Regions from separate parts of the Streptomyces sp. NPDC038135 genome, predicted to be linked through region 2. Evidence: riboswitches for the same ligand, from Rfam matches in the RefSeq annotation. Region 2 holds a riboswitch; the other holds the start of a gene.

Region 1 (3,384 bases), on a different contig from region 2:
CGGCAAGGGCGAGCGCGCGGGCCTGAAGTTCCCCACGCCCAAGGACCAGACCGTGCCCAACGGCCTGTCCGGCCAGCGCGGCTACCTCGTCGACGCCGTGCGGCAGTACCTGATCAGCAACGACATCGTCACCGCCGACCAGCTCGCGGCCGGCGGCTACCGCATCACCACCACCATCCAGAAGAACCGGCAGAACGCCTTCGTCAAGGCCGTCGACGACCAGCTGATCTCCAAGCTCGACAAGAAGAACCGCAAGGCCGACAACTACGTCCGCGCCGGCGGCGCCTCCGTCGACCCCAAGACCGGCAAGATCGTCGCCATGTACGGCGGCATCGACTACGTGAAGCAGTTCACCAACGGCGCGACCCGGGGCGACTTCCAGGTCGGCTCCACCTTCAAGCCCTTCGTGTTCACCTCGGCCGTACAGAACAGCTCCACCACGCAGGACGGCCGGCCCATCACCCCGAACACCATCTACGACGGCACCACCAGGCGCCCCGTGCAGGGCTGGCCCGGCGGCGCCTACAACCCCGCCAACGAGGACGAGAAGTCCTACGGCGACATCCCCGTCCGCAAGGCCACCGACCTCTCCGTCAACGCCGTCTACGCGCAGATGGCCGTCGACGTCGGCCCCGACAGGGTCAAGCAGACCGCCGTCGACCTCGGCATCCCCGAGCACACCAAGGACCTCCAGCCCTACCCGTCCATCGCCCTCGGCACCGCCACCGCCAGCGTCCTCGACATGGCGGAGGCCTACGCCACGCTCGCCAACCACGGCCAGCGCGCCACGTACACCATGGTCGAGAAGGTCACCAAGGACGGCACCCAGCAGGTCGACCTGCCCCAGCGGCAGACCAGGCGGGCCGTCACCCGCGAGGCCGCCGACACCACCACCTCGATCCTGCAGAGCGTCGTCGACAACGGCACCGCCGTCGCCGCCCAGGCCGCCGGCCGCCCCGCGGCCGGCAAGACCGGCACCGCCGAGGAGGACACCGCCGCCTGGTTCGCGGGCTACACCCCCGAACTCGCCACCGTCGTCTCCGTCATGGGACAGGACCCGGTCACCGCGGCGCACAAGTCCCTGTACTACGCCCTCGGCCAGCCCCGGATGAACGGCGGCGGCCCGCCCACCGCCATCTGGGCCCAGTACACCCGCGACGCGCTGAAGGGGAAGCCGGTCAGCGACTTCGACCTCCAGCTCCAGCCGGGCGCCGACAAGACCCAGGCCCCCATCGACCCCTCCGCCGACCCGAGCACCGGCGGCCCGGACGACGGCGTCACCACGGACGGGAGCACCACCGACGGCGGCACCACCGGCAGCACCCCCAGCACCGACGGCGGCACCGGCAGCACCCCCACCACCGACGGGGGCGCCACCGACGGCGGCGCCACGACCGACGGAGGCGGCACCACCACCGGCGGAACCACCGACGGCGGCGGCACCACCACCGGCGGGGACACGAACGGCGGCCTGACCACGGGCGGCGGCACGGACACCGGCGGCGGCACACCGGGCGGCGGCACCGGAGGCGTCGACACGGGCGGAGGCACCGACAGCGGAGCCACCGCAGGCCAGCCGTAGGAAGAAGCGCCCGTCAGTGACCGCCGGTCGCCTTGAGCCCCACCACGGCGACCAGCAGCAGGCAGACGAAGAAGACACGGGCGGCGGTGACCGGCTCACCCAGCACCACCATGCCGAGCACCGCCGCCCCGGCCGCCCCGATCCCCACCCACACGCCGTACGCCGTACCGATCGGCAGCGACCTGGCGGCGTACGACAGCAGCATCATGCTCGCCACGATCCCGGCACCCGTGAACACACTCGGCACGAGCCGGGTGAACCCGTCGGTGTACTTCATCCCCACCGACCAGGCCACCTCGAGCAGACCGGCGACAATCAGCAGAACCCACGCCACGACGACACACCTCCGGCAGACGAACCCATTCCTGGTGCGTCGTCTTTGCCAGCATCCCGGTACGGCGCGTCTCGTCGGGCTCCCTCGAACATAGCAAAGCGACGGCGGAGGGGCCGGTGACCACGGTCACCGGCCCCTCCGCCGTCGCTCTCCGGGACTCCCGGCCGCCTCAGAGGTACAGGCCCGTGGAGTCCTCCGCGCCCTCGAACCGGTCGGCGGCCACCGCGTGCAGATCCCGCTCCCGCATCAGCACGTACGCCACGCCCCGCACCTCGACCTCGGCCCGGTCCTCCGGGTCGAACAACACCCGGTCGCCCGTCTCCACGGTCCGCACGTTCTGACCCACCGCGACCACCTCGGCCCAGGCCAGCCGGCGCCCGACCGCCGCCGTGGCGGGGATCAGGATGCCGCCGCCCGAACGCCGCTCGCCCTCACCCGTCTCCTGCTTGACCAGCACCCGGTCATGCAGCATCCGAATGGGCAGCTTGTCGTGATGGGGGGTGCTCTGCACGTTTCTGTTGGCGCTCACGCTCCGAACCTACCTGCCTTCTGCACGCCCGTACGAGCCCGGGTCGCCGAGCCGCTCAGCGGCCGCGCCGCCGCACACTCAGCGCGAGCAGCCCCACCAGCCCGACCGCGACCAGCGCCACCGGCACCACCCGCTCCAGACGCGGGGCGCCCTCCTCGTCCACGAACTGTGCCCTGACGTCGCTCACCACCCGGTTGACCTGGACATACGCCCGTCCAACCGTGTGATCGAGATTGGCGACCACCTTGGCCTTGGCATCCCCGACGATCGTCTTCGGGTGCACCCGCACCCCGATCTCGTCGAGCGTCTCGGCCAGCACTTCGCGGCGGCGCCTGATGTCCGCCTCGATCTCTGCCGGGGTTCTGGTGTCCGACGTGTCCGCCACCGTACGGCCTCCGAAGTCTCCTGATGCTGTCCTGGACAGTCTGTCAGTTCCCAGTACGGCCGCACCGCAACGCCCCCCGTTACGCTGGACCGATGAGCGAGCGACTCCAGCCCGGCGACGTGGCCCCCGCCTTCACCCTCCCCGACGCCGACGGCAACCAGGTGTCCCTGTCGGACCACAAGGGCCGCAAGGTCATCGTCTACTTCTACCCCGCGGCGCTGACCCCCGGCTGCACCAAGCAGGCCTGCGACTTCACGGACAACCTCTCCCTCCTGGCCGACGCCGGCTACGACGTCATCGGCATCTCCCCGGACCAGCCGGAGAAGCTGGCCAAGTTCCGCGAGAAGGAGTCCCTGAAGATCACGCTGCTCGCCGACCCCGACAAGAAGACCACCGAGGCCTACGGCGCCTACGGCGAGAAGAAGAACTACGGCAAGACGTACATGGGCGTCATCCGCTCCACGATCATCGTCGACGAGCAGGGCAAGGTCGACCGAGCCCTCTACAACGTCCGCGCCACGGGCCACGTCGCCAAGATCATCAAGGATCTGGGG
Region 2 (3,384 bases):
CATGACTCACAACCGAAAGGGCCGTGCCGCGTAGGCGCCCCTCACGCCTCCGGGCGGAGAACAGGTACTCCGGTGCGCGTTGCACCTTCTCGAAGATCGGTCAGGTTTCCGGTCCGGCCCAAGCGCAGATCATTCGGTTGGAACGGACTCGGCTCCAGCCAGGGCTGATCGAGCAGGCGCTCTCCCGGTGGGCTGCCATCGCGAGAGCACCGATGGATCAGCTCCCATCGCCCTTCAGCGACCGATGCGGTGTCCCCGCATGCTGCCCCGAACCGGCGGATGAGCGAGATCTACTGGAGCTGGCGATCTGCGCTCTCCCCAAGAAGAGCTCACGCGAGCTCCGCAGCATCGTGCAGCCTCTGGATCTGAAGATCCTCGAACGTCCCGACGCCGTGCCGTACGGTGATCCGCCGGATCGTTGGTGGTGGAACGCCTTCTGACCAAGCCGTGCCCGCGAGGTTACGTCCGCAGGTCAGCGACCCGACCCTTGACTTCTTCGCTACTGACGCGCCCAGGCCGGCCCCAGGAGCGGCACAGCCGCTTCTCGTCAGCGCGAACCAGGACGTCACGGGCTAGACCCCCAAGACTCGGAAGCCGACGAAGATCGACGTGGGCAGAAGCGTCGCGAGTCCTAGCCCCCATAGGAGGCTGGCCCGCCAGCCGGCACCGCCGACCAGGAAAACAAGGCCCAGCAAAGCCGCGAAAGCCAGGTACTCCCAGAAAAACACCTGGAACCAGAGGAAGAAATCGGCCACCACCCACCCCCAACCAGACGGATTATGGGCTGGCTTGGTGGCAGACGGAAGCACTAACGATGCTCGATCCCACGAGCCGCTCCATGCTTCCACGTCGCAGGCACCCTTATCCGGAGCCGACGCCGACCACAGAGTCAAAACCTAGCGCTGAACAACAGGACTTGGTGGAACGGATGGCCCCCAGCTCGGCGACAACAGTGCCCAGGAGCCGTGATCCCCCCGCTGCCCGAACTGAACGGGCTGCGCGCCGCCGACATGATGGTCCTGGATGACGAGCGCACCGGCCGTCTTCAAGTCCTCGAACCTGTCGACCTCGCCCTCCCAGGCAGACCGAGCCTCCCGGTACGCGGCGTCGTCCTCGAACGCCTCAGCCTGTGGCTCACGCGCCATCAGTTCGTCGTCCGCCCCGGCGTAGGAGTCGGGATGCGGAAAGGGAGTAGCCAGCAGCTCACGCCGCCCCTCATCGTTCCCGGCCCACCACCAGCCACGCTCGGTCCCCTCAAGCCGCAAGAGCGCCGCCACGGCGGAGTCGGACCGATCCGGGAGTCAGACCCCTGTCGCCGAGAGCATCACGACCGGTATTCAGGCGACCTGTGACCGGGGCCCGCTGGTGTCGGAGTGGCAGGCACCACTCGGCCCCCGGCCCGTGCCGTGCACGTGCCAGAGCGTGGAGCGGCGATCCGAGGCCATCGGGCTTCTGGCAGACCCTTGACGATGTGCGTGTTAGCGTCGGCGTGGAGGCTCACAGGTGCCTGCCCCGGACGAGATGTGCGCCGTACCCGGCCCGCCAAGACGACGCACTCAAGGAGACGTCATGGGTGCCGACAGCTTCCTGATCGACTTCGAGGGAGCCAAGCCCAGGCCTGGTGCGCTGGATGTGCGGTGGATTCACGGCTCGCCGTCGGCCAAGCACAACGCCGATCCGGACATCCAGGTCCACGGCTATGACGAGCACACGTTCATCCTCCGGCAGAACATGGCGATCGACTACGAGGCGCCGTTCTTGTTCCTGTTGTTCGGCAATGAGCGGGCGGTGCTGATCGACACCGGCGCCACCGCATCCGCCGAGTTTTTCCCTCTTCGCCAGGTGGTCGACGAGCTCATGGAGTCCTGGCTCGCGCGTCACCCACGGCACGGCTACCAGTTGCTCGTGCTGCACACTCACCCGCACGGTGATCACGTCGCAGGCGACGGCCAGTTCTCCGATCGTCCTGACACCACGGTCGTCGGTGCGGAGTCGGCCGCCGCCTGGCCGTATTTCGGATTTGCCACCGACCCTGATGCTGTGGCGCACATCGACCTCGGGGGGAGGGTGCTGGAGTGTCTGGCCACCCCGGGCCACCACGAAGCGGCGGTGACCTTCTACGATCCGTGGACCGGGTTCCTTCTCACCGGTGACACGGTCTACCCCGGCCGGCTCTACATCGATGACTGGCCGGCGTTCATCCGGACGATTGATCGCTTGATCGACTTCTGCGACCACCGGACGGTCACCCACGTGCTCGGCTGCCACATCGAGATGTCCCGGCAACCTGGTGTGGACTATCCGATCCGTACCGTCTATCAGCCTGACGAGCCCCCGCTGCAGATGACCACCGACCACCTGCGTGAGATCCGCGTGGCGCTGGAAGAGATGGGCGACCGGCCGCGCCGTCGGGCCTTCCCGCTCTTCGTCCTGTGCCCCAGCGAAAGCTCGATCGGGTGGAGAACGAACTCCTGAAGCGGCGATCGGGTGTCAGGTGTATCAGGCACAGGTTCAGGAGCCTCAAGGCGTAGGACGAGCGCACGTAGGGCCCGGAGTTCAGCGTCCAGGGCCTGCGCACCTTCGCGCGTGAGGGATACCCTGTTGGGGCGTCGACCGGCGTAGCCCTTCTCGACGGTGATCATTCCGGACTCTTCCAGCACCTTCAGGCGCCGGGAGAGATTTCCGTCGGTGACAGCCAGTTGCTTCTTCAGGAAGCTGAATTCGACCCGATCGGCTTCGCGGGCAACGGTGAGGACGCCGAGCCGCACGCGCTGGTGGACGGTGTCGTCCAGCGCCTGGGGTGGGATGCCGTTCCTCTTCCTCGATACCGGGGAATCGCGCGCTGACCTGCTCGGGGCGCGGGCGCCCTGGTCGCAGGTCAGCGAGGCGGCCGGGGTCGCAAGACAGGAGCTTCCCAAGCTGAGGGCTCAAGCACCGCCGCGCTCGCGGGGGATTTTCTGACCGGCCTCGACCGCCACCGGCAACCGGTTCTCGGCCGGGGGCAGCGGGCAGGTGGCCAGGTCCGTGTACGCGCACGGCAGGTTCGCGGCGCGGTTCAGGACGACGGTACCGTCGAGACGGCGGCGCCCACGGTCGTCGGGGGCGCGCGCGGTCCCGCCAGGTACGGGAAGGATCCCGTCTGCGGAATTCACGCAGACGGGCGATGGGGCGCTAGAAGGGCAGACCGAAGCCGGCCTCCGTCAGTAGCTTCGTGCCCAGGGCCAGACCGAGGTGGTAGCGGCCGTGGGTCGCGGCCTGGGCGGTCTGGGCCTGGCTGGAGATCAGCAGCGGGTGGCGGCCGAAAACGGGGATCGCGGAGGTGCCGACCTGCAGTGCGGGCACTTCGCGACCGACGATCGCCGCAAGCTGGGGCGAGTCCGGGCC

Evidence for each region. Region 2 has a riboswitch for guanidine ahead of ACZ7JA_RS12570 (MBL fold metallo-hydrolase). Riboswitches for the same ligand answer to the same signal wherever they lie in the genome.
Region 1: it holds a riboswitch for guanidine, as region 2 does, so the genes downstream of both, ACZ7JA_RS04960 (DMT family transporter) here and ACZ7JA_RS12570 (MBL fold metallo-hydrolase) in region 2, are expected to answer to the same signal.

The regions. Positions count from the first base shown of each region.
Region 1 is NZ_JBVJXS010000002.1:139,338-142,721, forward strand. Features, by position in the region: gene ACZ7JA_RS04955 (transglycosylase domain-containing protein) at 1-1,582, shown strand, start outside; gene ACZ7JA_RS04960 (DMT family transporter) at 1,596-1,916, opposite strand; guanidine-III (ykkC-III) riboswitch at 1,950-2,016, opposite strand; gene ACZ7JA_RS04965 (GroES family chaperonin) at 2,086-2,445, opposite strand; gene ACZ7JA_RS04970 (DUF3618 domain-containing protein) at 2,501-2,830, opposite strand; gene bcp (thioredoxin-dependent thiol peroxidase) at 2,923-3,384, shown strand, end outside.
Region 2 is NZ_JBVJXS010000004.1:215,954-219,337, reverse strand. Features, by position in the region: gene ACZ7JA_RS12580 (hypothetical protein) at 573-755, opposite strand; gene ACZ7JA_RS12575 (hypothetical protein) at 966-1,352, shown strand; guanidine-III (ykkC-III) riboswitch at 1,490-1,557, shown strand; gene ACZ7JA_RS12570 (MBL fold metallo-hydrolase) at 1,570-2,475, shown strand; partial or broken gene ACZ7JA_RS12565 (transcriptional regulator) at 2,592-2,768, opposite strand; partial or broken gene ACZ7JA_RS12560 (DUF1684 domain-containing protein) at 2,928-3,074, opposite strand; partial or broken gene ACZ7JA_RS12555 (LLM class flavin-dependent oxidoreductase) at 3,175-3,384, opposite strand, start outside.